4 regions of the Lysobacter firmicutimachus genome follow, and region 1 is predicted to be linked to each of the others. Evidence: riboswitches for the same ligand, from Rfam matches in the RefSeq annotation. Region 1 holds a riboswitch; each other region holds the start of a gene.
The links. A riboswitch is a leader RNA that binds a small molecule or an ion and turns the genes downstream of it on or off. The one in region 1 is predicted to bind cobalamin.
Positions count from the first base shown of each region.

Region 2: it holds a riboswitch for cobalamin, as region 1 does, so the genes downstream of both, V2J18_RS18005 (ribonucleoside-diphosphate reductase subunit alpha) here and btuB (TonB-dependent vitamin B12 receptor) in region 1, are expected to answer to the same signal.
Region 3: it holds a riboswitch for cobalamin, as region 1 does, so the genes downstream of both, V2J18_RS06630 (cobaltochelatase subunit CobN) here and btuB (TonB-dependent vitamin B12 receptor) in region 1, are expected to answer to the same signal.
Region 4: it holds a riboswitch for cobalamin, as region 1 does, so the genes downstream of both, metE (5-methyltetrahydropteroyltriglutamate--homocysteine S-methyltransferase) here and btuB (TonB-dependent vitamin B12 receptor) in region 1, are expected to answer to the same signal.

Region 1 is NZ_JBANDL010000002.1:1,230,682-1,238,168, forward strand. It holds gene V2J18_RS05245 (TonB-dependent receptor plug domain-containing protein) at 1-1,700, opposite strand, end outside; cobalamin riboswitch at 1,934-2,172, shown strand; gene btuB (TonB-dependent vitamin B12 receptor) at 2,286-4,160, shown strand; gene V2J18_RS05255 (hypothetical protein) at 4,209-4,859, shown strand; gene V2J18_RS05260 (hypothetical protein) at 4,903-5,514, shown strand; gene cobO (cob(I)yrinic acid a,c-diamide adenosyltransferase) at 5,538-6,161, shown strand; gene V2J18_RS05270 (cobyrinic acid a,c-diamide synthase CobB) at 6,266-7,487, shown strand, end outside.
Region 2 is NZ_JBANDL010000002.1:4,153,186-4,160,672, reverse strand. It holds gene V2J18_RS18010 (ribonucleotide-diphosphate reductase subunit beta) at 94-1,110, opposite strand; gene V2J18_RS18005 (ribonucleoside-diphosphate reductase subunit alpha) at 1,234-3,585, opposite strand; cobalamin riboswitch at 4,004-4,297, opposite strand; gene V2J18_RS18000 (DUF2339 domain-containing protein) at 4,420-7,161, shown strand; gene V2J18_RS17995 (DUF3999 domain-containing protein) at 7,158-7,487, shown strand, end outside.
Region 3 is NZ_JBANDL010000002.1:1,532,608-1,540,094, forward strand. It holds gene V2J18_RS06600 (M16 family metallopeptidase) at 1-290, shown strand, start outside; gene V2J18_RS06605 (M16 family metallopeptidase) at 301-1,722, shown strand; gene V2J18_RS06610 (hypothetical protein) at 1,814-2,260, opposite strand; gene V2J18_RS06615 (hypothetical protein) at 2,277-2,687, opposite strand; gene V2J18_RS06620 (NADPH-dependent FMN reductase) at 2,803-3,402, shown strand; gene V2J18_RS06625 (acyl-CoA thioesterase) at 3,405-3,899, shown strand; cobalamin riboswitch at 4,099-4,379, shown strand; gene V2J18_RS06630 (cobaltochelatase subunit CobN) at 4,579-7,487, shown strand, end outside.
Region 4 is NZ_JBANDL010000002.1:4,161,674-4,169,160, reverse strand. It holds gene V2J18_RS18040 (OmpW/AlkL family protein) at 121-744, opposite strand; gene gap (type I glyceraldehyde-3-phosphate dehydrogenase) at 1,008-2,012, shown strand; gene metE (5-methyltetrahydropteroyltriglutamate--homocysteine S-methyltransferase) at 2,649-4,928, opposite strand; cobalamin riboswitch at 5,136-5,348, opposite strand; partial or broken gene V2J18_RS18025 (COG3904 family protein) at 5,682-6,855, shown strand; gene V2J18_RS18020 (aldo/keto reductase) at 6,847-7,487, opposite strand, start outside.

The DNA of each region.
Region 1 (7,487 bases):
AGCGCGTCGACCGGCTGCAGCACCAGGCCCAGGCTGTAGTTGGTCGATTCTTCGGCCTTGAGCGGCTCCGAGCCCAGCGCGACCGCGGCCGGGTTGTCGACCCGGAAGGTGCCGATCTCGTACGGAATGCCGCTGATGAAGTTGGTCGCGATCGACTGGAAGTACTGCTGCTGCAGCGACGGCGCGCGGAAGCCGGTCGAGGCGGTGGCGCGCAGGGCGACCTTGTCGGTGAAGGCGTAGCGGCCGGACAGCTTGCCCGAGGTGGTTTCGCCGAAGTCGCTGTAGCTCTCGTAGCGGGCCGCGGCGCCGATGGAGAACTTGTCGGTGACGTCGGTTTCCGCATCGAGGTAGAACGAGTAGCTGTGGCGGTCGAAATCGCCGGCGTCGCTGGCGCGGAAGCCGGAGAACACCTGCGCGCCGGGAATGATCTGGCCGTTCGGCGCGGCCACGCCGCCGTTGGCGTAGGACAGCGGCTCGCCGGCGCGCTGGCTGAACTCCTCGCCGCGCCATTCCGCACCCCAGGACAGGGTCAGCGGGTACTTCCAGCCCAGTTCGATCGCGCGGGTGAAATCGAGGTTGAGCACGTGCTGGGTGACCTCCAGCGCGCCGGCGTAGAACTGGGTCGGCGAGCTCGGGCCCAGGCTGCGGTTGAGGGTGTGCTCGATGTCGAAGGTCAGGCCGTTGTGGCCGTAGTTGTAGCTGAAATCGATCTGGGTGCCGCCGGCGGTTTCGCCGCGCACGCCGAACACCGCGGCGCGGTCCTTGCTGACGTTGTGGATCTGCGGCAGGAAGCCGTTGGGATAGATCGAGGGGATGTTGCGCGGGTCGCCGGCGAAGCGGAAATAGCCGTTGGACAACACGTCGCGTTCGCTGTAGCTGCCGAAGGAATAGAAGCTCAGGTAATCGGCCGGCGAGTACTCGCCGTTGTAGGAGAACGCGCCGTGGTCGATCTCGGGATCGCCGTAGCGCTGTTCGACCCGGCCCTGGAACGGGCGGGCGCGGTTGGTCTGGTCCTGATGGCCGCCCTGCGCGGCCAGGCGCAGCCAGCCGTTTTCGCCGAGCTTGAAGCCGGCGTCGCCGGAGAGCTGGTACTGCTCGCCGTCGCCGGCGCTGTACTGGCCGTAGCGCGCGGCGATCGAGCCGTTCTGGCCCGAGCCCTTGAGCACCACGTTGACCACGCCGGCGATGGCGTCGGAGCCGTATTGGGCCGAAGCGCCGTCGCGCAGCACTTCGACCCGCTCGATCGAGGCGATCGGGATCGCGTTGAGATCGACCGGCGAGGAGCCGCGGCCCTGGCTGCCGTTGAGGTTGATCAACGCGGTGGTGTGGCGGCGCTTGCCGTTGACCAGCACCAGCACTTGATCGGGGGCCAGGCCGCGCAACTGCGCCGGGCGCACCGCATCGGTGCCGTCGGTGATGGCCGGACGCGGGAAGTTCAGCGAGGGCAGGGCGCGCGACAGCGCGGTGGCCAGTTCGACCGTGCCGGTGGCTTCGAGGGTTTCCGGGGTGATGATGTCGATCGGCGCGGTCGACTCGGCGACGGTGCGGTCGGACACGCGGGTACCGGTCACGATCACCTGGTCCAGGGTCTTGGCGTCGCTCTGCGGCGCATCCTGCGCGTACGCCGGGGCGGCGAGGGCGAGCAGCAGAGCCAGGGCCAGGGGATGGCGCGGGCCGGCGGGGGTACGGCGGACGTGCATGGCGACTCCTTGAGGGATTGACAGCGATGTCATTGCGATTTAACACGCGCATAACAATTGGTCAATAAATCCGCCAAAGTCCGCCTATCGGCAATAGTCGAAAAGTGGTAGTGCGCAGCCGGTCACGCCTGGCCGCCCGTTAAGGCGCTTTTCCGCGCGCGGGACCGGGCGCGGGCGGCAGGCTGCGCGCCCATCGCGCGCCGTACGCTGGCGTCGCCACCGGGCGCGACTGTTAAGATGCCCGCGCTCAAGGTGATCGCCGGCACATTCGCCGGGGATTGAAACGGGAATCCGGTCGTCGTCCTGCCCCGCAGGCGGCCAAGCCGGAGCTGCCCCCGCAACGGTAGGCGAGTACACGTACCGCACGCAGCCACTGTGTTTCGACACGGGAAGGCGCGGTACGCGATGCCGGTTCCGCACAGGACCGCATCGGCTCGCGAGCCCGGAGACCGGCCCGGAGCGCGAACCGACAGGCGGTGGGCCGGTCTCGGGGCGAAGGCGCGCCTGCGCCGTCTCCTGGCCGTTTCCGCCTTCTGTCACGACCGATCACGGCCGCGCGGGAGAGCGCGGCCCTGGAGACCGCCTGTGACTTTGCCTTGCTGCGCCCCGCGCCTGCGTCTTGCTTCCCTGTGTTTCGCCGGCGGCGTGCTTGCCGCCCCCGGCCTGGCCGCCGCCGCGCCCGCCGCGGTCGATCTGGATCAGGTCGTGGTCACCGCCACCCGCACCGCCCAGACCCAGGACGCCACTCTCGCCGCGGTGACGGTGATCGATCGCGCCGAAATCGAACGGCGCCAGCCGGCCTCGCTGCCGGATTTGCTGCGCGGCGCGCCGGGCGTGTCGCTGGCCAATAACGGCGGCGCCGGCAAGCAGACCTCGCTGTTCCTGCGCGGCACCGAATCCGATCACGTACTGGTGTTGGTCGACGGCATCAAGCTCGGTTCGGCGACCAGCGGCGGAACCGCGCTGCAGGACATTCCGGTCGAACAGATCGAGCGGGTCGAGATCGTGCGCGGGCCGTTCTCCAGCCTGTACGGCTCCGAAGCCCTCGGCGGAGTGATCCAGATCTTCACCCGCCGTCCGCAGGGCGCGTTCGCGCCGAGCTTCAGCGCCGCGATCGGCAGCTACCAGACCCACCGCGCCAGCGCCGGCGTGGCCGGCAAGGGCGAGCGCGGCTGGTACTCGGTCAATGCCGCACACGAAGACACCGACGGCATCAATGCCTGTCGCGGCAAGCCGGCGCCGCGCGGCGCCGGTTGTTTCACTAACTCGCCCGACCGCGACGGCTACCGCAACCAGTCGTTGACCGTGCAGGGCGGCTACCGTTTCGGCGAGCGCTGGGAGGCCGAGGCGCGCGCGTTCCGCGCCGAGGCTCATAACGAATACGACGGCAGCCAGAACAATCAGGCCGACAGCGTGCAGCAGGTGCTCGGCGCCAAGCTGCGCTATCGCCCCAGCGAGCGCATCGGCGTCAGCGCCGGCGCCGGCCGCAGCGAAGATCTCAGCGAGGCCTATCGCAACGGCAAGTACTCCAGCACCTTCGAGACCCGCCGCGAGCTGGGCTCGCTGCAGGCCGACCTCGGTCTCGGCGAGGGCCTGTTGACCCTGGGTTTCGACTGGCAGCGCGACCGCGTCGACAGCAACGTCGCCTATGCCCGCGACGGCCGCATCCTGCGCGGTGCCTTCGGCCAGTGGCAGCAGGACGTCGGCGCGCATGCGCTGCAGGCCAGCCTGCGCCGCGACGAGGACAGCCAGTTCGGCGGCGAGACCACCGGCAGCCTGCTGTGGGGCTGGAACCTGAGCGAATCGCTGCGCCTGACCGCGAGCTACGGCACCGCGTTCAAGGCGCCGACCTTCAACGAGCTGTACTACCCCAATTACGGCAACCCCGATTTGGGCGCGGAAACCTCGCGCAGCGTCGAGCTCGGCCTGCGCGGCACCTGGGGCGAGCGCCGCCAGCACGTGTGGTCGCTCAACGCCTTCCAGAACAAGATCGACGATCTGATCGCCTACGACGCCTCGATCGGCCTGCCGGGCAACGTCGACAGCGCGCGCATTCGGGGGCTGGAGGCGGCATTGGACACGCAGCTGGCGCAATGGGATCTGCGCGCCAGCGCGACCTGGCTGGACGCGCGCAACCTCAGCCCCGGGGGCAATCGCGACAACTGGCTGCCGCGCCGTGCACGGCAAAGCGCGCGCATCGACCTGGACCGGCGGGTGAACGCGTTCTCGTTCGGCGCCAGTGTCTATGCCGCCGGAGAACGCTACGACGACCTCGCCAATAGCCGCCGCTTGGGCGGCTATGCCCTGGCCGATCTGCGTCTGGGCTATGCCTTCCACCCGTCGTGGAGCGTGCAGTTGAGCGCCGACAACGTGTTCGACCGTCGCTACGAGACCGCTGCGTTCTACAACCAGCCCGGCCGCAACTACCTGTTGAGCCTGCGTTACCGACCCGCGCGCTGACCCCATCACCATCGCCGGCGTGCGCGCCGGCTCCACCGAGGCCTGCCGATGAACCCGCCGACCCGCCCCCACGCAGCGAGCGCCGCTGCCTTGCCGAACGCGGACGCGGACGCCGCGGTCTGGTCGCGACCGGCGCGCGCCGCGGTGGCGGGCGCGCTGCTGGCCTTGATGCTCGGCACCCGTTTCCATCATCTGGGCAGCGCTTTGCATCTGCCGGACGCGTCGATGGCGGTGTTCTTCCTCGGCGGCCTGTTCCTGCGCCGGCATCTGGGGTTCCTGGCCTATCTTGGGATGGCGGTGGCGGTCGACTACCTCGCCATCACCGGGCGCGGATTGGGCTTCTTCCAGCACTACTGCGTGACGCCGTCCTATGCCTTCCTGCTGCTCGCCTATGCCGCGCTGTGGTACGGCGGGCGCTGGGTCGCGCCGCGGCTGGCGCCGGAATGGCGCGCACTGGCGGCGACCCTCGCGGTCGCCGCGTTGGCCGCCAGCGTCTCGTTCCTGGTTTCCAACGGCGCGTTCTACTGGTTCGGCGGACGCTACGCCGATCCGAACCTGGCCGAGTACCTGAGTCGGCTGTGGCGTTGGGGGCCGCTGTTCGTACGCACCACGCTCGGTTACGTCGTCGTCGCCCTGGGCTTCTACGCAGTGATCGCCCACCACCTGCGCCAGCTCGCCGTCGCCCGCCGCCACGATTGATCCGCGCATCGTCACTCATCCGTTCCGTCATCGGAGTCCGAGCATGTCCCCGACCCTAGAGCAAACCCCCGTCGCCCCCTTGCCGCTGCGCTCGCGCAGCGCCCAGATCGGCGTCGGCCTGGCCTTGGCCGTCCTGATGATCTGCACCCGCGGCCAGCACTTCGCCAGCGTCGACGCGCTGCCCAGCGCGTCGTGGGCGGTGTTCTTCCTCGCTGGCGCGATGCTGCGCCCGGCCTGGGGCTTTCCGGCGCTGTTCCTGCTGTCCTCGCTGTTGGATTTGGGCAGCCTGGCACAGGGGCGGATCACCGATTGGTGCCTGTCGCCGGCGTACTGGGCGTTGGCCTTCGCCTACGGTGCGCTGTGGTTCGGCGGCCGGATCTACGCGCGGGCGCATCGCGACGCCTGGAGCGCGGTGCCGCGGCTGGCGTGGGTGTTGCTGGCGACGTCGGCGGTCGCTTATCTGATTTCCAAGGGCGGTTTCTACTTCCTGTCCGGTCGCTACCCCGACGCCAGCCTGGCCGGCTTCCTCGAGCGGGTTCCGCAGTACTACCCGCGCAGCCTGGGCGCCCTGGCCGGCTATGTGGGCGCGGGCTTCGCAGCGTATTCGCTGGCGCGCCTGGTCGGCCAGCGCCCGCGCGTCGGAGCGGCGGCGTGAGCGCCGACGGCCCCGCCGAGGACATGGCGACCTCGCGCGCCGGTTATGCGGCGACCTCCGAAGAGCGTCATCGCGAGCGCATGCAGCGCAAGAAGGAACTGATCGACCGCAAGATCGCCCGCGCCACGGTCGAGCGCGGCGTGCTGGTGGTCAACACCGGCAACGGCAAGGGCAAGAGCTCATCCGGCTTCGGCATGCTGGCGCGCTCGCTCGGTCACGGTCTGCGTTGCGGCGTGGTGCAGTTCATCAAGGGCAGCTTCTCGACCGGCGAGGAGGCGTTCTTCCGCCGCTTCGAGGAGCTGGACTATCACGTGATGGGCGAGGGCTTCACCTGGGAGACCCAGGACAAGCAGCGCGACATCGCCGCCGCACAGGCGGCCTGGGCGGTGGCGGCGCGGATGCTGGCCGACCCGGACTACGACTTCGTCCTGCTCGACGAACTCAATATCGCCCTGGCGCACCGTTACATCGCCCTCGACGACGTGCTCGCCGCGACCGCGGCCCGGCCCGAGCGCCAGCACGTGGTGATCACCGGCCGCGGCGCGCCCGACGCGCTGGTCGAGGCCGCCGACACGGTCACCGAGATGCGCATGGTCAAGCATGCGTTCAAGGCGGGGATCAAGGCGCAGAAGGGGATTGAGTTGTGAACACGGGATGGGGGATTCGGGATTCGGGATTGGCGACGGCCGAAGCCGGCGACTCCGCGTTGCCGAATCCCGAATCCCCGATTCCGAATTCCAGCTGTCCGGCCCTGCTCGTCTCCGCCCCCGCCTCGGGCCAGGGCAAGACCAGCGTCACCGCGGCGATCGCGCGTTGGCACGCGCGGCAGGGGCGGCGGGTGCGGGTGTTCAAGACCGGGCCGGATTTTCTCGATCCGATGGTGCTCGAGCGCGCCAGCGGGCATCCGGTCTACCAACTGGATCTGTGGATGTGCGGCGAGGCCGAGGTGCGCGCGCGGCTGCATCGCGCCGCGGGCGAGGCCGATCTGATCCTGATCGAGGGCGTGATGGGGCTGTTCGACGGCAAGCCGTCCAGCGCCGACCTGGCAGTCGCGCTGGGCGTGCCGGTGCTGGCGGTGATCGACGGTTCGTCGATGGCGCAGACCTTCGGCGCGCTCGCCGCCGGCCTGGCGCGCTACCGCGACGACGTGCGCGTGTACGGCGTCGCCGCCAACCGGATCGGCAGCGAGTATCACGCGCGCTTGCTGCGCGAGAGCCTGCCGGCGGAACTGCGCTGGCTCGGCGCGCTGCCGCGCGACCCGGCGATGGCGCTGCCGGAGCGGCATCTGGGCCTGGTTTCGGCGGGCGAACTCGGCGATCTCGATGCGCGCCTGGACGCGCTCGCCGACGCCTGGGGCGCGCACGCCGACGCCGAACTGCCGCCGCCGGTCGAATTCGCCGCGGCCGCGCCGCCGCCGGTGCCGCCGGCGCTGCGCGGGAAGACCGTCGCGATCGCCCGCGACGCGGCGTTCTGCTTCCTGTATCCGGCCAATCTGGAGCTGTTGCGCGAGGCCGGCGCCGAGCTGGCATTCTTCTCGCCGCTGGCCGGGGACGCGCTGCCCTGCTGCGATGCGGTGTGGCTGCCGGGCGGTTATCCGGAGCTGCACCTGCCGGCCTTGTCGGCGCGCGCCGACTTGCGCGCGCAGTTGTGCGCGCTGCGCGACGCCGGCACGCCGATCCTGGCCGAATGCGGCGGCCTGTTGTATGCGCTGGACCGGCTCAGCGACCGCGACGGCGCGCAAGGCCGGATGGCCGGCCTGTTGCCGGGCCACGCCGCGCTGCAGCCGAAACTGGCGGCGCTGGGCCTGCAGTCGGTGGAACTGCCCGAAGGCGAGTTGCGCGGGCACACCTTCCACTATGCGCGCGCCGAGATCGCGGCCGCGCCGATCGCGCACTCGCACAATCCCAACGGCGGTCCCAGCCGCGAAGCGCTGTACCGCGACCGTCGGCTCAGCGCCAGCTTCGTGCATTTCT
Region 2 (7,487 bases), 2.9 Mb from region 1:
TTGGGGAGAGGGACGGGGGCGACCACGACGCCGGGCGGAGGCGCGCCCTCACCCCAGCCCCTCTCCCGTCGGCGGGAGAGGGGCTTTCGTGGATCAGAACGCTTCGTCGAACGCGACTTCGCCCTGCACGCCGACCTGGTAGGCCGAGACCCGGCGCTCGAAGAAGTTGGTCACTTCCTGCACGTCCTGCAGATCCATGAAGGCGAACGGATTGGTCGCGCCGAAGTGCTTGGGCAGGCCGAGCTGGACCATGCGCTGGTCGGCGCAGTACTGCAGGTACTGGCGCATGTCCTTCAGCGACAGGCCGACCACGCCGCCGGACAACACGTCCTGGGCGAACAGGTACTCGCACTCCACCGCTTCTTCGAACATCTTCACCACCTGCGCGCGCAGGTCGGCGTCGAACAGGTCGGGCTCTTCCTCGCGCGCGGTGCGGATGACCTCGAACGCGAACGCCATGTGGCAGCTCTCGTCGCGAAACACCCAGTTGGTGCCGGAGGCCAGGCCGTTGAGCAGGCCGCGCGAACGCAGGTAGTAGACGTAGGCGAAGGCGGCGAAGAAGAACAGACCTTCGATGCAGCCGGCGAAGCAGATCAGGTTGAGCAGGAACTGGCGGCGCTGTTCGCGGGTCTCGATGCGCTTGAGGCCCTGGATCGAGTCGATCCAGCGGAAGCAGAACTCGGCCTTGGCCCGGATCGAGGGAATGTTCTCTACCGCGGCGAAGGCCTTGGCGCGCTCGTTGGGATCGGGCAGGTAGGTGTCGAGCAGGGTCAGGTAGAACTGCACGTGCAGCGCTTCCTCGTACAGCTGTCGCGACAGGTACATGCGCGCTTCCGGCGCGTTGATGTGCTGGTACAGGTTCAGCACCAGGTTGTTAGCGACGATGCTGTCGCCGGTGGCGAAGAACGCGACCAGGCGCTCGACCAGATGGCGTTCGGCCGGGCCGAACTTGTGCTTGAGGTCGTTGACGTCCTGGGAGAAATCGACCTCCTCGACGGTCCAGGTGTTGCGGATCGCGTCGCGGTACATCTCGTAGAACTGCGCGTAGCGCATCGGGCGCAGGGTGAGATCGAAGCCGGGGTCGAGCAGGCGGGGCGGAGCGATGGACATCGTGGTTCCTTGATGCAGCCCTGTAGGAGCGGCGCGAGCCGCGACCGCGGGGTCGCAAGCTCGCGCCGTATGCGCGATGTCGCGGTCGCGACTCGCGTCGCTCCTACAGGAACAGGGTGGTCGTTACTGGCAGGCTTCGCAGGCTTCCGGGTTTTCCAGCGAGCAGGCGATCGCTTCGCTGGGCGTGTACTCCGGCTTCGGCGCGGTCGCGGCCGCCGGGGCGCTGACCGTGGTCTTGGCGATCTTGGTCGCCGGGCGCGAGCGCAGGTAGTAGGTGGTCTTCAGGCCCTTCTTCCAGGCGTACATGTACATCGAGCTGAGCTGGCCGATGTTGGGGCTCTCGATGAACAGGTTGAGCGACTGGCTCTGGTCGATGAACGCGCCGCGGTCGGCGGCCATGTCGATCAGCGAGCGCATCGGCAGCTCCCAGGCGGTGCGGTAGACCTGGCGCAGCGATTCGGGAATCTCGTTCACCGACTGGATCGAGCCTTCGGCCATCTTGATCCGGTCGCGCATGTCGGCGGTCCACAGGCCCAGGCGCTTGAGCTCCTCGACCAGGTACTTGTTGACCACCAGGAAGTCGCCGGACAGAGTCTCGCGCTTGAACAGGTTCGATACCTGCGGTTCGATGCATTCGTAGCAGCCGGCGATCGAGGCGATGGTCGCGGTCGGGGCGATCGCCACCAGCAGCGAGTTGCGCAGGCCGTGCTGCTTGATCCGCGCGCGCAGCTCGGTCCAGCGTTCCGGCTGCGAGGGCTCCACGCCCCAGGCCTCGAACTGCAGTTCGCCGGCGCTGGCGCGGGTGTCGTCGAAGCTGGGGTGCTTGCCGTGCTCGATCGCCAGTTCGTTCGACGCCGCCAGGGCGTGGAAGTAGATGGCTTCGGCGATCTCGCGGCCGAGCTTGCGCGCCGGTTCGGAGTCGAACGGCAGGCGCAGCTTGAAGAACACGTCCTGCAGGCCCATCGCGCCGAGGCCGACCGGGCGCCACTTGAGGTTGGCGCGGCGAGCGGTCTCGATCGGGTAGAAGTTCAGGTCGATCACCCGGTCGAGCTGGCGCACGGCCAGGCGCACGGTCTCGGCCAGCTTGTCGAAGTCGAATGCGCCCTTGCCGTCCTCGAAAATCTCGACGTGGTGGGAGAGATTGATCGAGCCCAGGTTGCACACCGCGGTTTCGTCCTGCGAGGTCACCTCGAGGATCTCGGTGCACAGGTTGGACAGGTGGACCACGTTGCCGTCGCACAGGGTCTGGTTGCAGGCGCGGTTGGACTTGTCCTTGAAGTTCATCCAGCCGTTGCCGGTCTGCGCCAGGGTGCGCATCATCCGGCCGTAGAGGTCGCGCGCCTTGACCTTCTTGGTCGCCAGGCCGGCGGCTTCGGCGGCGTGGTAGGCGCGCTCGAACGCCTCGCCCCACAGGTCGGTCAGTTGCGGCACCTTGGCCGGGTCGAACAGCGACCACTCGCCATCGGCCTCGACCCGGCGCATGAATTCGTCCGGAATCCAGTTGGCCAGGTTGAGGTTGTGGGTGCGGCGCGCTTCGTCGCCGGTGTTGTCGCGCAGCTCCAGGAACTCTTCGACGTCGGCGTGCCACGGTTCCAGGTAGACGCAGGCCGCGCCCTTGCGCTTGCCGCCCTGGTTGACCGCGGCGACCGAGGCGTCGAGGGTCTTGAGCCACGGCACGATGCCGTTGGACAGGCCGTTGGTGGAGCGGATCAGCGAGCCGCGCGAGCGGATGCGGGTGTAGCTCAGGCCGATGCCGCCGCTGAACTTGCTCAGCTTGGCCACGTCCATGTAGCGCTTGTAGATCGCTTCCAGCGAATCGTCCGGCGAATCCAGCAGGAAGCAGCTCGACAACTGCTCGTGGGTGGTGCCGGCGTTGAACAGGGTCGGCGAGGACGGGATGTAGTCGAGCTGGGCCATGCGCCGGTACAGCGCCAGCGCGTCGCCGACGTCTTCGCTCAGCGCGCAGGCGATGCGCAGGAAGAACTGCTGCGGGGTTTCGATCACGGTGCGCGCGGTCGGGTGGCGCAGCAGGTAGCGGTCGTACAGGGTGCGCAGGCCGAAGTAGTCGAACTTGGCGTCCAGGCTGCGGTCGATCGCGTCGTTGAGCTTGCGCGCGTTGGCCTGGACGAATTCGAGCAGGCGCTGGTTGATCAGGCCCAGCTCATGGCCGCGCTGGATCGACTGCGAGAAGGCGTGGATCTCGATCCCGGCGACTTCCTTTTCGATCACCCCCGCCAGCAGGCGCGCGGCGAGGCGGCCGTATTCGGGCTCCTCGGCGGTCAGCAGGGCGGCGGTGCGGATCGACAGTTCGTCGAGTTCGCGCGTGGTCGCGCCGTCGTACAGGCCGGAGATGGTGCGGGTGGCCACGCGCATCGGATCCACCGAGTACAGGCCCTCGCCGCAACGGGTCACCGCGCGCACGATCTTGTTCAGATCGACCGGTTCGCGGCGGCCGCTGCGCTTGGTCACGCTCATGGTGAGGTTGGCCGCGGGCGGGGTCAGGGCGAAGCCGGGCGCGGCGGACGCGTCCTGGCGGGGCGAAGCGGCGCCGGCGGGGGCGGCGGCGACGGAAGGATCGGTGGCGAGCGTGGTCATGGGCGTTACTCCGGGGCAAGGGCGCACGGGTCGCCGGACCTTCCCGCGAAGGCGGCGTGCGGAGGACGCGGACGCGCCATCGCGACGGGCCGCGCGCGCGGCGTCGCCGATGGCACGGCCGTGCCCCCGCGGGCGCGGAAACTCCGGAGCGTGCTGGCAGGGTGTCGCACGCGCCGAGACGGGCGCGGTCCGTTCCGCGCGTGGCGCCGAAACGGACGGACGCGACGGCCGTGAGGCCCTCGCGTTGCGACACCGGCCGTCTTCCCCCGAAGACTCCTGGGCCGGTACCGCGCGGTGTGCAGGCGCGCGGCTGTCGGCAGGTCTTCGGGCTCGGGACTTCAGAGCGAGAAAGAGCGCAGAGACATGAGAGTGAGAGCGGGGCGACCGCTCGTTCGCTGCTCAGGTCTCTGCGCTCTCGGCTCGTTCCTCCTACTAGGGCCGCTTCCCAGGCGCTCCGCCCAGTGCCATGACCCGTTCGTTTCCCATACCGCTGCGGGGCAGCGCCGGCTTCGGGCGGCGTCCAACGCCATGCCCCTACCGGCTTCCCTTTTCAGCCGATCTCGCGACCGGCACCGACGGGCACAACATAGTGTGGTTCGGTCGATCCGTCAACGCGATATCTGGTGAGGAGGCGATGTGCAGGGAGCGTCAAGCCCCTTAATCGCCAAGCCCGGCATGGTGTAACGTGCGCGGCATAAGGACCGGGAAAACGTGATGGAATCACTACTCGTGTTGCTGGCGCTGGCGGTGCTGCTGGTGCCGGTCCTGCTGGTGGTCGCCCTGGTCCAGATCGCCGGGCTGAAGTCGCGCGTGGCCGAGCTGGAGCGCGCGCTGACCGGCCTGCGCAGCGAGGCCGAAGCGCGCGCGCCGACCCTGGCCGAGCGCATGGCGCGCGAAGCGCCGCCACGGCCGGCGCCCCCGGCGCCGGCCGCTGCCCAGGCCGGTCCGGTGCCCGCCGCCCCCGAGCCGCCGCCGTTGCCGTCCGCGCCGCCGGCCGCCGCGCGCGCCGCGCCGGCGGTCGCGCCGCCCACGTTGCCGCCGCGCCCGGCCTCGCCGCGAGCGCCGGCCGCGCCGCCGCCGCCGGATGTGTTCACCCTTGGCCTGCGCTGGTTGCGGCGCTGGTTCAGCGAGGGCAACGTGCCGGTCAAGGTCGGCGTGCTGGTGCTGTTCGCCGGCGTCGCGGCTTTGCTCAAGTACGCCAGCGATCAAGGCTGGATGCGCCTGCCGATGGAGTTGCGCCTGAGCGGCGTGGCCCTGGCGGCGATGGCCGGGCTGGTGTTCGGCTGGCGCCAGCGCGAGCGCAAGCGCGCGTTCGCGTTGAGCCTGCAGGGCGGTGCGATCGGCGTGCTGCTGCTGGTGGTGTTCGCGGCGTTCAAGCTTTACGGCATGATCCCGGCCGGCGCCGCGTTCGGCCTCAGCGTGGCCCTGGTCGCCGGCGCCGGCGTGCTGGCGGTGCGGCAGAACGCGCTCGCGCTGGCGGTGCTGGCGATACTGGCCGGTTTCCTCGCGCCGATCTGGCTGTCGACCGGCTCGGGCAACCATGTCGCCCTGTTCGGCTACTACGCCGTCCTCAACGCCGGCATCTTCGCCATCGCCTGGTGGCGGCCGTGGCGCGCGCTGAACCTGCTCGGCTTCGCTTTCACCTGGGGCATCGGCACCTTGTGGGGCGTGCTGCGCTACCGGCCCGAGCATTTCGCCAGCAGCGAACCCTTCCTGTTGCTGTTCTTCGCCTTCTACCTGCTGATCCCGGTGCTGTACGCGCGCCGCCGCGCCGCCGGCCGACGCGATCTGATCGACGGCTGCCTGGTGTTCGGCACGCCGTTGATCGCGTTCTCGCTGCAGGCCGGCTTGCTCGAAGGCGAGCGCATGCCGCTGGCGTTCTGCGCCCTGGGCCTGGGCGCGCTGTACGCGCTGCTGGCCGTTGGCCTGCGTCGCGACCCGCGCTTCCTCGGCCTGGCCACGCCCTATGCCTTGCTTGCGGTCGGCTTCGCGACCCTGGCCATCCCGCTGGCGTTGGCCGCCGAGGCCACCGCCTGCGTGTTCGCGCTGGAAGGCGCGGCCCTGGTCTGGCTGGGGCTGCGCCAGCGGCGCCCGCTGCCGCAACTGACCGGCGCCGGCCTGCAACTGGCCGCCGCGTTCGCATTCGCGATCGGCGCCAGCGATGCGGTCTGGGACGCGCAGCGGCCGTTGCTCAACCCCAGCTTCGCCGGCGCCTTGCTGATCGCCGGCGCCGGTTTCGCCAGCGCCTGGAGCCATCGCCGCAGCGCCGCGCCGCGGCTGGCGCTGCCGTACTACGTCTGGGGACTGGCCTGGTGGCTGGGCGCGGTCGGCAGCGAGATCGCCGAATTTGTCGCAGCGCGCGAACGCGTCGACGCCGTACTGATGCTGGTCGCCGCGACCGGCCTGGCCGCGGCCGAGGTGTTCCGTCGCCACGATTGGCGCGCGCTGTCGGCGACCGCGACCCTGGCCCTGCTCGCGGCCGTGCCGCTGCTGTTCGCCCAGGTCGAAGCGCACGGGCAGCCGTTCGCCGCTCTGGGGTGGCTGGCCTGGACGGTGTACGCGCTGTGCGGCGCGCGCAGCCTGGCCGCGCTGCGCGAGCGTGCCGGGCCCGAGCTCGGTTTCGCGCACAGCGGTTGGCTGTGGGCCTGGGTCTTGGCGATCGGCATCGGCCTGCATCGCTGGCTGCGTCCGGACGGCCGCGCCGTGCCGCTCGACGAGATCTATGGCAGCGGCTGGACCGCGGCCGCGGTGCTGCTGCCGATGTTGTTGAGCGCGGCCTTGTTGCTGTGGCGCCCACGCGTCGTCGGCTGGCCGGTGGCGGCGCAATTGCCGCGTTGGCGTGCGCCGGCGCTGGCCTCGTTCCTGTTGGCGGCGTGGGCCGCGATCGCAGCGTACGCCTTCGACCCGGCGTCGTCTTCGCCGCTGCCGTGGCTGCCGCTGTTGAATCCGCTGGGTCTGCTGCAGTGGGCGGCGCTGGCGATCGCCGGCGCGTGGCTGGCGTCGCCGTGGGTCGATGCCGGGCTGCAGCGGCGCCGCGTACCGCTGCTGGTGGCGGCCGGTTTCGGCCTGATCACCCTGGAAGTGCTGCGCAGCGCGCATGCCTGGGGCGGAACCCCCTGGGGGCCGTCGATGTTCGACACCAGCCTGGTGCAGACCAGCCTGACCGTGGTCTGGAGCGTGCTCGGCGTGGCCGGCTGGATCGCCGGCTCGCGTCGCGGCCAACGCGGCCTGTGGCTGGCCGGCGCGGTGCTGATGGCGGTGGTGCTGGCCAAGCTGGTGCTGGTCGATCGCGGTCATCTCGGCAATCTGCTCGGCATCGCCTCGTTCATCGCCTACGGCCTGCTGTGCACCGTGGTCGGCTATTTCGCTCCGGCGCCGCCGTCCGCTTCGGCGCCGACGCCGCGTTCTTCGTCCTCGACCGCTTCCTCATCCGACTCCGCGGAGACCGGCGTTTGAATCTTCTGTCCGCTTCGTTCCGCCGCGCGCCGCGCGCGCTGGCCTGGCTGTGCCTGCTGCCGGTCGCGCTCGCCTCCGCCGCGCCGCGCGAGGATTACGCCCGGCAATGGCCCTTGCAGCTCAGCCGCGACGACGGCGGCGCCTACCGGGTCGTGCTCGACGAATCGGTGTACCGGCAGGCGCGCGATGCGCGGTTGCGCGATCTCGACGTGCTCGACGGCGCCGGCAAGCCGGTGCCGGCGGCGGTGTTCGCGCCCGAACAGCCTTTGGCGCGCGCGCCGCAGCGCGCCGGCCTGCCCTGGTTCGCCTTGCCGGCGGCGCCCGCG
Region 3 (7,487 bases), 300 kb from region 1:
CGGCCACCCTCAAGCGGGTCAAGACCCGCATGCTGGCCGACTGGTACAACGGCCTGGAAAGCTTCATCGAGCGCGCCGACACCGTCGCGCGCATGCAGACCCTGTGGGGCGACGCGCAGGTGGTGAACAAGGTGCCGGGCTGGATCGAAGGCGTGACCTCGGCCGACCTGCAGCGCGTCGCCAAGACCTATCTGACCCGCGCCAACCGCACCGTGATCGACCGCCGTCCGGCGGCGATGATGCCCGGCGCGGCCAAGCCCGCGGCCGCCGCGCCGGCCGGCCAGCACTGAGGAGACGACCATGACGATCCACAAGACTCTGCTCGCGTTCTCCACCGCGCTGGTGCTGTTCGGCAGCACCGCGGCGATGGCCGGTCCCGGCGTCAAACTGCCCGAGCAACTGCCGCCGTTGGCCGCCGACAAGGCGCTGCCGGTGCCGCAGATCGCGCAGAAGACCCTCGCCAACGGCCTGCAGGTGTGGGTGGTGCCGCGCCAGGGCGTGCCGCGCGTGGACTACGTGCTGGCGATGCGCAACGCCGGCCTGGCCGCCGATGCGGCCGACGCGCCGGGCTTCGCTTCGTTGTACGCCGGCTTGCTGACCCAGGGCACCGCCAAGCGCGACGCCAAGGCGATCGCCGAAGCGGCGCAGGGCTACGGCGGCGGCATCGGCGCCAGCGCCGCCAACGACGGCATCCAGCTCAGCGCCAACGCGTTGCCTTCGCAGGCCGAACCGATGCTGCGCCTGCTGGCCGAAGTCGCGCAGCAGCCGACCTTCCCCGACGGCGAGGTCAAGCTGGCCCAGGCCAATGCCTTGCAAGGCTTGAAAGTCGCGCAGTCGCAGCCGGGCTTCAAGGCAACCCAGGCGCTGCTCGCCACCACTTTCGGCGATCACCCCTACGCGCGGGTGCAACCGACCGAGGCGGCGATCAACGCGGTCACCGCCGAAAAGGTGCGGGCCGAGCATCTGCGCCGTTTCCGCCCCGACCGCGGTTTGCTGGTCATCACCGGCCGGATCGCGCCGGAGCAGGGCTTCAAGCTCGCCGAGGCGGCGTTCGCCGGCTGGAAGGCCGAAGGCGAGCCGATCGCCGACGCGGTGCCGGCGCGGCGCGAGGCGCCGCCGAAGCGCGTGTTCGTGCAGCGCGACGGCAGCGTGCAGTCGGCGGTGCGGCTGGGCCATCCGTCGATCGCCGCGACCGATGCCGACTACGTGCCGGCGCAATTGGCCGGGATCGTGCTGGGCGGCGGCTTCAGCAGCCGGCTGATGCAGAACCTGCGCGAGGACAAGGGCTACACCTACGGCGCGCGCGGCGGACTCAGCGCGATGCGCGCCGGCGGTCTGGTCCAGGCTTCGGCCGATGTGCGCAACGAGGTCACCGGCGAGGCGATCAAGGAGTTCCTGTACGAGTTCGGCAAGCTCAACGATTACAAAGTCGATGCGCCCGAGCTGGAGGACACCAAGCGCTACGTCGCCGGCGGCTATCTGATCAACAACCAGATGCAAGGCGCGGTCGCCGCGACCCTGGCCAACAACTGGCTGGCGGGACTGGCGCCGGAGTTCCTCGGCGAGTACGTGCCGAAGGTGCGCGCGGTCGGCGCCGAGCAAGTGCAGGCGATGGCGCGCAAGTACTACGCACCGAAGGACTTGTCGATCATCGTGGTCGGCGACGCCAAGGCCCTGGGCAATCAACTCAAGCCTTACGGCGAATTCGGTTCCGGTTTCTGAGCCGGATCGCTGGCGCAACGAACCAGCCCCGGTCGCCAGACCGGGGCTGTTCGTATGTGCGCCGGGGCTTCGGCGAACGCCGCTGCGGCGCTCAGCTCTCGCCGAACCACTTCAGCACCACGCCGACCGCGATCGCGGCGAACGCCAGCCCGGCCGCACCGTAGATCAGGCCGTTGAGGAAGAAGCCGTGGCCGCCCGGAAACGCGCCGACGACGGCGCCGGTCAGCGCCGCATAGATCGCGTAGACCGGTATGAAGATCAGCCGCGCCAGCCACACGCCGCGCTCGCCGCGGTCGCGATCCGGGGCCAGCGGTCGGCCGGTGGCGGCCCAGCGCAGCGCCATGCGCGCCAGCACCAACGGCGCCATCAGCAGAGCGACCGCTTCCAGCGTCTTGTAGCCGACGATCAGGCCGACCGCGAGCAGGCCGCCGCCGAGCCACATCGCGGTATCGTCGCCGGGCGCGCCATAGCGGGCCAGGGCGGCGCCGAGGGCGAACGCGGCCACGAACGCGCCGAATCCGTACAGCACTTGTTTCATCAGCGTTCCTTTTTCTTCAGGGGTCCTTCGGCCCGCGCGCGACGCAGCGGGCGCCCAGCCCACTGGCCGGCAACGGCAGCAGCAGGCCGGCGATCAGCATCCATAGCGGGTGGGCGAACATCGCATTGACCGCGATCACGCCGCAGACGATCAGCGCGCCGACGACCAGCGCGGCGCCGCGCCGGTGCCGGCGCGAGATCAACGCCGCGACCAGGCCGCCGTCGAAGGCGGCCACGGTCCAGCCGGCGACCACCGGGGCCAGGGCGGCGAACGGTGCGTCGGCCACATGCGCGGCCCAAGCCGCCATGTCGCGCGGGTCGGCGCCGGGCGGGAACGGGTGCAGGCGGGCCGAGCCGAACTCGAACAACTTCATCGTCGCCATCGCCACCAGCATGCCGGCGACCACTGCCAGGATCGTACGTGCCATGGTCCGCGCCTCCCCAGGGTCGGTGGCCGCGAGCATCGCGCCGCCGCCGTCGCCGCGCAAGCTCCCGCTGCCGGAGGGGCTCGCGCATAATTCCCGCTTCGCCACGGAGCCCGCCATGTCCGCCGCCATTCCTTCCGCCACCCCGCGCCTGCTGGCTTTCGCCGGCAGCCTGCGCCAGGGCTCCTTCAACCGCCGCCTGATCCCGGTCCTGGCCGAGGGGGCGCGCGCCGCCGGCGCCGAAGTGACCCTGATCGAACTGCGCGACTACGCGTTGCCGATCTACGACGGCGACATCGAAGCCGAGGCCATGCCCGACAACGCGCGCCGGCTGCAGGCGCTGATGGCCGAGCACGACGGCCTGCTGATCAGCACGCCGGAGTACAACGGTTCGATGCCGGCCCTGGTCAAGAACACTCTGGACTGGATCTCGCGCCCGCTCGCGGACGGCCGCTCCGGTACCGCGCTGTTCGCCGACAAGGTCGCCGGCATCGTCTCGGCGTCGCCGGGGCCGCTCGGCGGGCTGCGCTCGCTGCTGGTGCTGCGCGATGCGCTGGCCAAGCTCGGGCTGCTGGTGGTGCCGCAACAGGTCGCGGTCGGCCAGGCCGGCGACAAGCTCGCCGACTACGGCCAGCTCAACGACGAGCGCCAGCGCGAAGCCGTGCAGCGGGTCGGCGCCGCGGTGGTGCGGCACATCAAGGTCGTGCGGGAGGGCTGAGCATGAAAGGGCAGCAACGCGAACTGAACCTGCGCTTCCTGGCCCAGCCGACCGACGTCAACTACGGCGGCAAGGTCCACGGCGGCATGGTCATGAAGTGGATCGACCAGGCCGGCTACGCCGCGGCGGTCGGCTGGAGCGGCAAGTACAGCGTCACCGTCGCGGTCGGCGGCATCCGCTTCGTCGCGCCGATCCGGATCAGCGACCTGGTCACCGTGCACACCAAGCTGATCCACACCGGCACCAGCAGCATGCACTTCGCGGTCGACGTGAAGGCGCGCGACCCGGGCCTGGACGACGGCGTGGCCGAAGAGCGCCTGTGCACCCACTGCGTGATCGTGTTCGTGGCGATGGACGCCGAGGGCAAGCCGACGCCGGTGCCGGCGTGGACGCCGCTGACCGAGGACGACAAGCGCCTGGCCGAGTACGCGCTGAAGATCATGGAACTCAGCAAGGGCATCGAGGCGACGGTCGAGCGTTACGTGCACGAGGGGTGAGCGGCGTGCGGGGAGTCGGCGCGTCATCGATCGCCCCCTTCGAAAGAGTGGGCCAGCGCCCGGCGCAACTGGGTTGCTGAGCGGGGTTCGCAGCGCGGGAGGATGGGCTCCGCACGCCCAACGCGGCGCCCACCGGCTCGGCACGCTGCCGCCGTCTCCATACTCCCGCGTCCGCGCCGTGCCGGCGCGCTGTGCTAGATTGCGCGCGCTTTGCATCTGGTGCCGCCTCGCCCTCCGGCGACGCGGTTAAACGGGAAGCCGGTGCGTCCGCGAGGCTGCGGACCAGTCCGGCGCTGCCCCTGCAACGGTAGGCGGGTAAAGCATCGGCACGTCGGCGACGGCCGGCGGTCGCGTCCGGCGTGGATGCGAACCGCCCGCACTCGCCCAGCCACTGGAGCCTGCGCTCCGGGAAGGCGCCGATGCGCCGGGTTCGTCCCGGCCCCCGCAAGCCCGGAGACCGGCCGGTGCGTACGCGGTGGACGTCGCGGAGGGCGGCGTCGCGCGCCCGTGCACCGGGTCCGTGGCCTGTCTCTTCGTCCGTCGTTCGCCTCCTTCATCCAGCTCCGCACAGGGCGTGCGGCGAGCGAGGCCGTCGATGCGTGTTGCGCGTGGTGTTGTCGAGCGTGGTGTCCGTGAGCGCGGAGTCCTTGGGCATGCGGTCGCTCGCCGATGGCGCGCCTTGGGCGCCGCGGCCCTGCTGGCGTTCGCCGCCGCCGCCCCGGCCAAGACCGTGTTCGGCGTAGTCTCCGAGCGCGCCGCGCCGGAAGCGGCCGAGGCCGCACGCGAATTGTTGGCGACCCGACCCGGCGACCGCATCGTGCTGCGCACGCCGCAGCAGCTCGAAGCCCTGGATCGCGGGCAACTGCGCGAACTGGTCGGCGGCAGCGACGCGGTGATCGCAGTGGCCTTGTTCGGCGAACAGGGCGTGCGCCTGCGCGAGGCGGCGTCCTGGTTGCGTCAGCGTGGACGCGGTCCGCAGCGCCTGTACGCCTTTCACGGCGAAGCCGGCCTGACCCAGTCCAGCCATCGCGAAGGTCACGGCCTGGGCGCATTCAGCGCCGACGAACTGATCCGCGTCACCGCCGAAACGCCGCCGCCCGAGCTGGTCCGGCGCGCCCGCGGCGACGCCTTCGCCGGCGAATGGCTCGACCTGCGCGCGCTGTGGCGCGAAGGCGGCAACCGCAACCTGCAGCGCAGCTACGCCTTTCTGCTCGACGGCGGCGCGGTGCCGGCGGCGCAGCCGCAGCCGGATCTGGTGCTGCGCCAGAACGGCGCGGCGGTCGCCGCGCCGGCCGCCGATGCCCGGCCGCTGCTGGCGGTGCTGGACCTCAACAACGCCGACGTCGCCACCGGCGACGCGCTGTGCGCACAAGCGCAGGCGCAGGGACTGGCCTGCCTGGGGCTGTACGCACGCTGGGGCGAGGCGTCGCTGCAGGCGGTGCAGAACCTGCGTGCCATGCTCGGCGCGCAGCCGCTGGCCGGGCTGGTGGTGCTGCAGGACTTCGTGGTCGGCGCCGCCGAAGGCCGCGACGCGGCGACCCGCGCGATCGCCGCGCTCGACGTGCCGGTGTTCAAGGCGATCCGCCTGCTCGATCGCGGCCAAGCGCAATGGCGTTTGTCCGGCGACGGCCTGCCGGCCTCCAGCGTGCAGTACCGGGTCGCGATGTCGGAGCTGCAGGGCAGCAGCCAGCCGATGGTGCTGGCCGCGGCCGGCGCGCCGCGCATCGATCCGCTGACCGGGGTGCGCCTGCAGCGGCCCGAGCCGCTGAGCGGCGAGATGCGCGCCCTGGTCGAGCGCGCCCGGCGCTGGCGCGCGCTGCGCGCCAAGCCGGCGAGCGAACGGCGCATCGCCCTGATCTATTACAACCACCCGCCCGGCCGGCAGAACATCGGCGCCGACAACCTCGACGTGCCGGCTTCGCTGCACGGCATGCTGCGGACCATGCGCGACCACGGCTATCGCATCGACGACCTGCCGGCCACGCCGGAGGCCTTGCTCGAGCGGATGATGCAGCTCGGCGTCAACACGCCCGAGGACGGCGGCGAACTGGCGGCGATGGCGGCCCAGGCGACCACCCTGTCCGGCGACGACTATCGGCGCTGGTTCGCGACCCTGCCGGCGGCGGTGCAGGGCGAGGTCAGCGACGGCCCGCTGGCGCGCCTGCAGGCGCAGGTCGCGCTGGCGCGCGCCGCGCACGAGACCGAACTCGGCGAACGCCGGGTGCGCGATGCCGAACGCGAACTGCTGCATCTGCTCGAAGGCATCGATCATCCGGCACGCGACACGGCGTTGGCCGAGTTCCGCCACCTGATCCAAGCCCATCTGCGCTGCCTCAAGGCTGAGGCTGCGGCGGCCGAAGCGCCCTGCGCCGACGCCGGCGCCGCGCAGCGCCGCCTGCTGGCGCTGCAGGTGCCGGGCCTGCGCGGCTGGGGCCGCGCGCCAGGCAAGGTGATGGTGCACGACGACACCGTGGTGTTGCCGGGCCTGCGCCTGGGCAACGTGTTCATCGGCCCGCAGCCGCCGCGCGGTTGGGAGGTCGACGAGGAACTGCTGCACGCCAACACCCAGATCCCGCCGCCGCACCAATACCTGGCTTACTACCACTGGCTGCGCGACGTGTTCCGCGCCGACGCCATCGTCCACATCGGCCGCCATTCCACTTACGAGTTCCTGCCCGGCAAGGCGGTCGGCCTGGCCGAGGACGATTACTCGCGCCTGATCGCCGGCGACGTGCCCGGGATCTATCCCTACATCGTCGACGGCGTCGGCGAAGGCACCCAGGCCAAGCGCCGCGGCCTGGCGGTGATGGTCGATCACCTGACCCCGCCGTTGGCGGCGACCTCGCTGTACGACCGCCTGCTGACCCTGCGCCAGTTGGTCGAAAGCTTCGAGAGCAGCAGCAGCGAACCGCTGCGCGCCCAGGCCGCGAGCGAGATGCGCGCCCAGGTCGAGGCGCTGCAGCTGCGCGCCGAACTCGAGGCGAGCATGGCCGACGTGCTGCAGGTGCGCGGGATCGGCTTCGAGCAGGCCGACGACGACCTGCTCGCGCACGAGATCGGCCACTACCTGACCAAGCTGCAGGAAAAGTTCATGCCGCACGGCCTGCACGTGTTCGGCCAGGCCTGGGACGGGGGCCAGCTCGACACGATGCTCGACTCGATGCGCGGCCTGGGCGAACGCGAGGCCCTGCGCGGCAAACTGATCGAATCGCCGCCGGCGGAAATGGCCGCGCTGCTGCACGGCCTGGACGGCGGCTTCGTCCGGCCGGGCAAGGGCAACGACCCTTTGCGCGCGCCGGAATCGCTGCCGACCGGGCGCAACTTCCATGGCCTCGACGGCGACGTGCTGCCGTCGCCGCTGGCGCAGCGCCTGGGCGCCGAACAGGCGGCGCGGGTGCTGGCGCGCAGCGACGGCCGCAGCGGCAGCGAGGGCGTGGTGTTGTGGGCGTCCGACGCGGTGCGCGACGAAGGCGTCATGGTCGGCTTCTCGCTGGCGCTGATGGGCGTGCAGCCGCGCTGGAACGCACGCGGCATCGTCCAGGGGCTGGAACTCAAGCCGATGCCGCAGGGGCAGCCGCGCCGCGACGT
Region 4 (7,487 bases), 2.9 Mb from region 1:
AGCCGGCCGGGCCGCGACTGTCCGAACATGGCGGTGCGCGGCGTCGCTCGCGGTCGCCGCGCGACGGCCGCGCCGCGGGCGCGGCGGCGGCCGGAACGACGGGCCGAAGCCCGCCGCGGATCAGAACTTCATCACGTAGGCCAGGCCGTACACGGTCGGGTCGATGTCGGCCTTGCCGATCTTCTCGCCTTCCAGCTCGACGTCGCTGCGGATGTCCATCCAGCGCGCATCGACGCGGATCGCGCTGCGCTCGCTGAGGATGAAGTCGATGCCGGCGTGGGCGGCGACGCCGACCGAGTCTTCCAGGCGCAGGTCCAGCCCGTCCAGCGCGCCGGTGGTCTTCTCGCTGAAGAAGGTCGTGTAGTTGATGCCGACGCCGACGAAGGGCGAGACGGTACCGCGGCTGTTCCAGTGGTACTGCAGCGAGAAGGTCGGCGGCAGGTGCTTGGTCTCGCCGACCTTGCCCACGCCCTTGACCGCGATGTCGTGCTTGAACGGCGTTGCGGCCAGCACCTCGATGCCGAGGTTCTCGCGGATGAAGTATTCGAAAGTGAAGGTCGGCTGGACGTTGTCGTCGATTTCCAACTGGGCCGCACCGTTGAGGACGGTGCCGTTGTTGGACTTCGGGTTGACCTGGTGGACGCCGATGCCGACGGTGAAGTTGCCGGCTTGCTGGGCCAGGGCCGGCTGGGCCGCGCAGGCGAGGGCTGCGGCGAGGGCGCCGCCGATCAGACGATGGTTCATTCCTTGAGTCCCCTGGGTGGTCGGAAAGGCCGGATTGTAATCATGCTGAACGGGGCTTGCGCCACTGCGCACTCTAAAGAGGGGCGGCAAAATCAAACTTTGACCCCGATCCCAGTCCTTTCCGGCCCCCTTGCCGCCCGTCCGGCCCCCGGCCCCCGGCCCCGGAGACCGTCGGGTGCCGGTCCTGCGGGCCGGGGGCGGGGCTTGTTAGAATGGCGGTTTCCCCAAACGACCCGCCCCGGGGCGGCCGCAGGAGTACCTCAATGACGATCAAGGTAGGCATCAACGGCTTCGGCCGCATCGGGCGCAATGTCCTGCGCGCGGCCGTGCAGAACTTCGGCAACGAGATCGAAATCGTCGCCATCAACGATCTGCTCGAGCCGGACTACCTGGCTTACATGCTGCAGTACGACTCGGTCCACGGCCGCTTCAAGGGCACGGTCGCGGTCGAAGGCAACACCCTGATCGTCAACGGCAAGAAGATCCGTCTGACCCAGGAACGCGACCCGGCCAACCTGAAGTGGGACGAGGTCGGCGCCGAGGTGGTGATCGAGTCCACCGGCCTGTTCCTGGACAAGGCCACCGCGCAGAAGCATCTCGATGCGGGCGCCAAGAAGGTGGTGCTGTCGGCGCCGTCGAAGGACGACACGCCGATGTTCGTCTACGGCGTCAACGACAAGACCTACAAGGGCGAAGCGATCGTCTCCAACGCCTCGTGCACCACCAACTGCCTGGCCCCGCTGGCCAAGGTGCTGAACGACAAGTGGGGCATCAAGCGCGGCCTGATGACCACCGTGCACGCCGCCACCGCCACCCAGAAGACCGTCGACGGCCCGTCCAACAAGGACTGGCGCGGCGGCCGCGGCATCCTGGAGAACATCATCCCGTCCAGCACCGGCGCGGCCAAGGCGGTCGGCGTGGTGATTCCGGAACTCAACAAGAAGCTCACCGGCATGTCGTTCCGCGTGCCGACCTCGGACGTGTCGGTGGTCGACCTGACCGTCGAGCTGACCAAGGAAGCCACCTACGCCGAGATCTGCGCCGAGATGAAGGCGCAGTCGGAAGGCGCGCTGAAGGGCGTGCTGGGCTACACCGAAGACAAGGTCGTGGCGACCGACTTCCGCGGCGACGCGCGCACCTCGATCTTCGACGCCGAGGCCGGCATCGCCCTGGACGGCACCTTCGTCAAGCTGGTCAGCTGGTACGACAACGAGTGGGGCTACTCGAACAAGTGCCTGGAAATGGTCAAGGTCGTCGCCGCCAAGTAAGCGGCGGTCGCCGGCGCCCCCGGCGTAGGCAACGATCCGGAAGAGCCCCGCATCCGCGGGGCTTTTTCTTTTGCCCCTGTAGGAGCGGCGTAAGCCGCGACCGCGCTGCTGCGATCTCGCGCCGTTTGCCGTTCGAAGGCTTCGAAAGCTTCAAAGCTTTAAAGCTTTAAAGCTTTGAAGCTTTAAAGCTCTAAAGCTCTAAAGCCAAGCTTCCGTCCGCAAGCGGCCGGGTCACTTTCTTTGTCCAAGCCCCCTGTAGGAGCGGCGTAAGCCGCGACCGCACTGCTGCGGTCTCGCGCCGTTTGTCGTTCGAAGGCTTCGAAGTCTTCAGAGCTTCAATGCTTCCGTCCGCAAGCGGCCGGGTCACTTTCTTTGTCCAAGGCGACAACGTCCCACGGGATTTCCTTCGGTCAAAAGTAACCAAAGAAAACGCCACAACTGTTTCGAATCAAGAGCCGCTATGGGGCAAGGTTTGCGCAGGGCTGCTCCGCACAGGCCCTCCCTGGCCTGGCTGCGCACGGCCCGCCTCCCTGCGGGCCTCCCTCCGGGACTGCTTTTGTTCTGGCGAGTCCGTCGCGACGCCAAGCTCAAAAGCAACAGCAACAGCAACAGCAACCGCGCAAGCTTGCCGGTCGCTCAGGCCGGTGCGGCGACCGATTCGCGCAGGCCGCGCGCGGCCTGCACCATCGCCTGCAACGCCGCGCGCACTTCCGGCCAGCCGCGGGTCTTCAGGCCGCAGTCCGGGTTCACCCACAGTTGCTCCGGCGCCAGCACCTGCAGGGCCTTGTCGAGCAGCGCGCGCATTTCCGCCTCGCTCGGCACCCGCGGCGAGTGGATGTCGTAGACCCCCGGGCCGATGCCGTTGGGATAGCGGTAGCGGGCGAAGGCGTCGAGCAGCTCCATGCGCGAGCGCGAGGTCTCGATCGAGATCACGTCGGCGTCGAGCGCGGCGACCGCCTCGATGATGTCGTTGAACTCGGCGTAGCACATGTGGGTGTGGATCTGGGTCGCGTCGCTGACCCCGCTGGCGGCGAGGCGGAAGCAGTCGCCGGCCCAGGCCAGGTAAGCCGGCCAGTCGGCGCGGCGCAGCGGCAGGCCTTCGCGCAACGCGGGCTCGTCGATCTGGATCGCGGCGATGCCGGCCGCGTCCAGGTCCTGCACTTCTTCGCGCAAGGCCAGGGCGATCTGCCGGCAGCTGTCGGCGCGCGGCTGGTCGTCGCGCACGAACGACCACTGCAGGATCGTCACCGGGCCGGTCAGCATGCCCTTGACCGGACGCTCGGTCTGGGTCTGGGCGTAGCGGGTCCAGCGCACGGTCATCGGCTTGGGCCGCGCCACGTCGCCGTACAACACCGGCGGCTTGACGCAGCGCGAGCCGTAGCTCTGCACCCAGCCGTGGGCGGTGAAGGCGAAGCCGTCGAGCCGCTCGCCGAAGTACTCGACCATGTCGTTGCGTTCGAATTCGCCGTGCACCAGCAGGTCCAGGCCCAGCGCTTCCTGCTCCTTCAAGCAGTCGCGGGTTTCCTGTTCCAGGAAGCGGCGATAGCCGGCGTCGTCCAGGCGTCCGGCCTTGTGCTCGGCGCGCGCGCGCCGCACCTGCGCGGTCTGCGGAAACGAGCCGATGGTGGTGGTCGGAAACGGCGGCAAGCCGAGGCGTTTTTGCTGCAAGGCGATGCGGCGCGGATACGGCGAGGCGCGCCGGCCCATTTCAGGGCGCACGTCGGCCAGGCGCTTGCGCACCTGCGGATGGCGCAGCAGCGGCGAGGCCAGGCGCGCGGCGCGCGCGCTCGCGGCGGCGGCCAGTTCGCGCGCAGCGCGCTCGTCGCCGGCCAGGGCGTCGGCGAGCAGGCGCAGTTCTTCGATCTTCTGCTTGGCGTAGGCCATCCACTGCCGTAGCGGCCCGGGCAGCTTGCGTTCCAGTTCCAGATCGGTCGGCACGTGCAGCAGCGAACACGACGGCGCCAGCCAGCGCGCACGTTCGCCGGCGCGGCGCGCCAGGCTCAGCGCCGCATCGAGATCGGCGCGCCAGATGTTGCGGCCGTCGACCACGCCCAGGCTCAGCGCGCGCTCGGCCGGCAGCAGGGCGAGCAGGCTTTCCAGTTGCTGCGGTGCGCGCACCAGATCCAGGTGCAGGCCCTGCACCGGCAATTGCGCCGCCAGCGCGGCATTGTCGCCGAGCCCGCCGAAGTAAGTGGCCAGCAGGCGCTGCGGCGCGTCGGCCTCGGCCAGGGCGGCGTAGGCGCGGCGGTAGGCGGCGCGGTCGGCGTCGTCCAGGTCCAGCACCAGCGCCGGCTCGTCGATCTGCACCCATTGCGCGCCGGCGGCCTTGAGCCGTTCCAGCAACTGCGCATACGCCGGCAGCAGGGCCTCGAGCAGTTCGCGCGGGTCGCCGCCGTCGCGGCGCTTGCCGAGCTTGAGCCAGGTCACCGGGCCGAGCAGCACCGGCCGCGCCTGCAGGCCCAGCGCCTGCGCCTGGGCCAGTTCGGCCAGCGGCTTGTCGGCGCGCAGGGCGAAGCGTTGGCCGGGCTCGAACTGCGGCACCAGGTAGTGGTAGTTGGTGTCGAACCACTTGGTCATTTCCAGCGCGTGCAGATCGCGCCGTCCGTCCTGCACGCCGCGGGCGAGGGCGAAGTAGCCGGCCAACGGATCGTGTTCGTACAGCTCGCGGTGACTGGCCGGAATCGCGTCGAACAGCACCGCGGTGTCGAGCGCCTGGTCGTAAAGGGAGAAGTCGTTGCACGGCACGCTGTCGGCGCCGGCGGCGCCGGCCAGGCGCCAGTGGCGTTCGCGTAGCGCTGCGGCGGCGGCGTACAGGGCGTCGGCCGCGGACTCGCCTTTCCAGAACGATTCCAGGGCCTGCTTGAGCTCGCGCCGCGCGCCGATGCGCGGGAAGCCGAGATGGGTAACGCTGATCATGATGAGTACCTGCGATGCGTGGGCATGACGCAGGGCAACGAAGGAGACCACGGCGGCGCCGGCCCGGCGCTGGCGCGCCCGGCTGCGACGACCCTGGTTTCGACCTTCGCCCCCGCGGGCGAGCCGGCTGCGCGCGGCGGCCGGCGCCGCGAGGGCGCGCGACCGGCGCACGCGCCGGAGTCGGACGGAAGGCGAGCCTTCCGGTCGCGGCAGGTCTTCGGGCTCGGGACTTGAAGCCGGGAAGGGGGGGAGGAACGAGCACGGCTCGTTCCTGACCACGCGTTTCCCGTTTCAGGCTTCTCCTACTGAGGCCGCTTCCCAGGCATTACCGCCCAGTGCCAAGGCCCGTTCGTTTCCCATACCGCTGCGGGGCAGCTCCGGATTCGCACCGGATTCCCTCTGGCCGCCTCCGGGGGACCGGTGGCGGCGTGTCGCATCGCTATATCTTTATGAAGCGATGTTCACCGTAACGACGCCAAGTTACGCAGCGCGGCCGGCGGAGTCAATCGGTGCGCGCGGCTTTGCCCGGTCTGCCGGCTGCGCACGGGTCCGGCGACGGGGCGCGCGCGAGGCGGATTTCGCCGGCTGGCGTTCATGCGGCGCCGACGAAGATGAAGCGCACGGCCGCGGCGGCCGCTTGCGGCGTCGCGACGCCGTTGAGTCGGATAACGGCTGCGGCTAACGTGGCATCGTCGCAACGATGCGCGAGGCGGGCCCGGGACGGCCCGCAATCCCGAATCCGATGGGTGGAACATGTTTTACAGATGGTCGCTTGCGCTGGGTTTGTGTCTGCTGGGCCTGGCAGGCTGCGCGAAGGACGCCGCACCCGATCCGGCCCGCAGCGAGGCGGTGACCCTGGGCAGCCAGAACGAGCCGGCGCGGGCGGCGTCACCGGCGCGCTCGACGCCGCCCAGCGAGGCGGAAGTCTTGCGTGGCACCTACTGGCCGCCGGCCAAGCTCGACAACGGCAGTGCGCGGATCAGCTGCGGCTACGACTACCTGGGCGACGGCGACGGCGAGCGCCTGAGCGGGCTGGATTTCTTCAGCCTGGTCGACGCCCTGGCGCCGTGCCAGTCGGCCGGGGTGGTGCGGGTGCGCTACGAAGGCAAGATCGGCGCCGGCTTCACCGCCCTGGTGCAGCGCGTCGCGGCGATGGCGACGCGGATGGAGATCCCGACCCGGGTCCTCGACATCGATTCCAGCGGCGGCCACGTCGAAGAGGCGATCCGCGCCGGCGACTCGATCGCCGAGTCGGGCTGGTCGATCTGGGTCCGGGACGGCGCGGTCTGCCACAGCGCCTGCGTACTGGTGCTGGCCGCCGGCGACACCCGCTCGGTCGAGGGCAAGGTCGGCATCCATCGGCTGATGCGCGACCGTTCCACCGCGACCTCGCGCGCCGAACTCAGCCGCGAACTGCGCGCGATCAGCCGCGAAGTGCGCGACTACCTGGAGCGCAACGGCGTCGCCACCGCAGTCGCCGATCTGATGATGACCATCGCCAACCGCGATCTGCGCATCCTCACGCCCGACGAATTGACCTTGTACGGCCTGGACGGCAGCAACGCCGCCCAGGACGATCTCGACCGCATCCGCCTGACCCGCAAATGCGGCGAGGACTTCGTGCGCAGGCGCGAACAGGTACGGCGCGAGGTCGACGCGCAGTGCATGGCCGCCGGCAAGGATTTCGGCGAACTGCCCGATTGCGCGCGCGACGTGCAGTCGCGCCATGGTTTCCCGGACCGCAGCTGCCCGAACGACAGCCCGGCCGACTTGTACCTGCACGAGCCCGCGCTGCCGCCGCTGGCGGCGGCGGTCGCGGACGACGAGGCGACCGACAAACCGGCCGACAAGGTCGTCGCGCGCAAGGGCGGCGGCAAGCGCCGCGATTAAAGCGCCCGTCGCGTCGGCGCCTGGCGGATTACCAGCCGCGCTGGATGGGCTGTGCGCCGAGCATGGCCTGGCGGATGCCGGGCAGGGCCAGGAAATCGTGCGGGAAGCCCAGGCGCACCGCGCTGGCTTCGTCCAGCCGTCGCAACTGGGCCGGTTCGAACGCCACGTCGAGTGCGTCCAGATTCTCCAATAGCTGCGCCGGCGTGCGCGCGCCGATCACCGGCACGATCGCCTGCGGGCGCTGCAACAACCAGGCCAGCGCGACCTGCGCCGGGCTGCGCTGCAGCTCTGCGGCGACCGCCTTGACCACCTCGGCGATATCCAGCGCGCGTTCGGTCAGCGCGCCGTTGCCGATCGCCACCGCACGCCGGCCCTGGGCGCTGGCCGGGTCGAGGTCGCTGCGCGCGTACTTGCCGGTCAACACGCCCGAGGCCAGCGGCGACCATGCGGTGACCCCCAGCCCCAGCGCCTGCGCCATCGGCAGCAGTTCGCGCTCGCCGTCGCGCTGGGCCAGGCTGGCTTCGATCTGCAGCGCGATCAGCGGCGACCAGCCGCGCAGCTCGGCCAAGGTCTGCATGCGCGCGGCCTGCCAGGCCGGCAGGTCGGAAACGCCGGCGTAGAGCACTTTGCCGGCGCGGACCAGATCGTCGAAGCCGCGCATCACCTCTT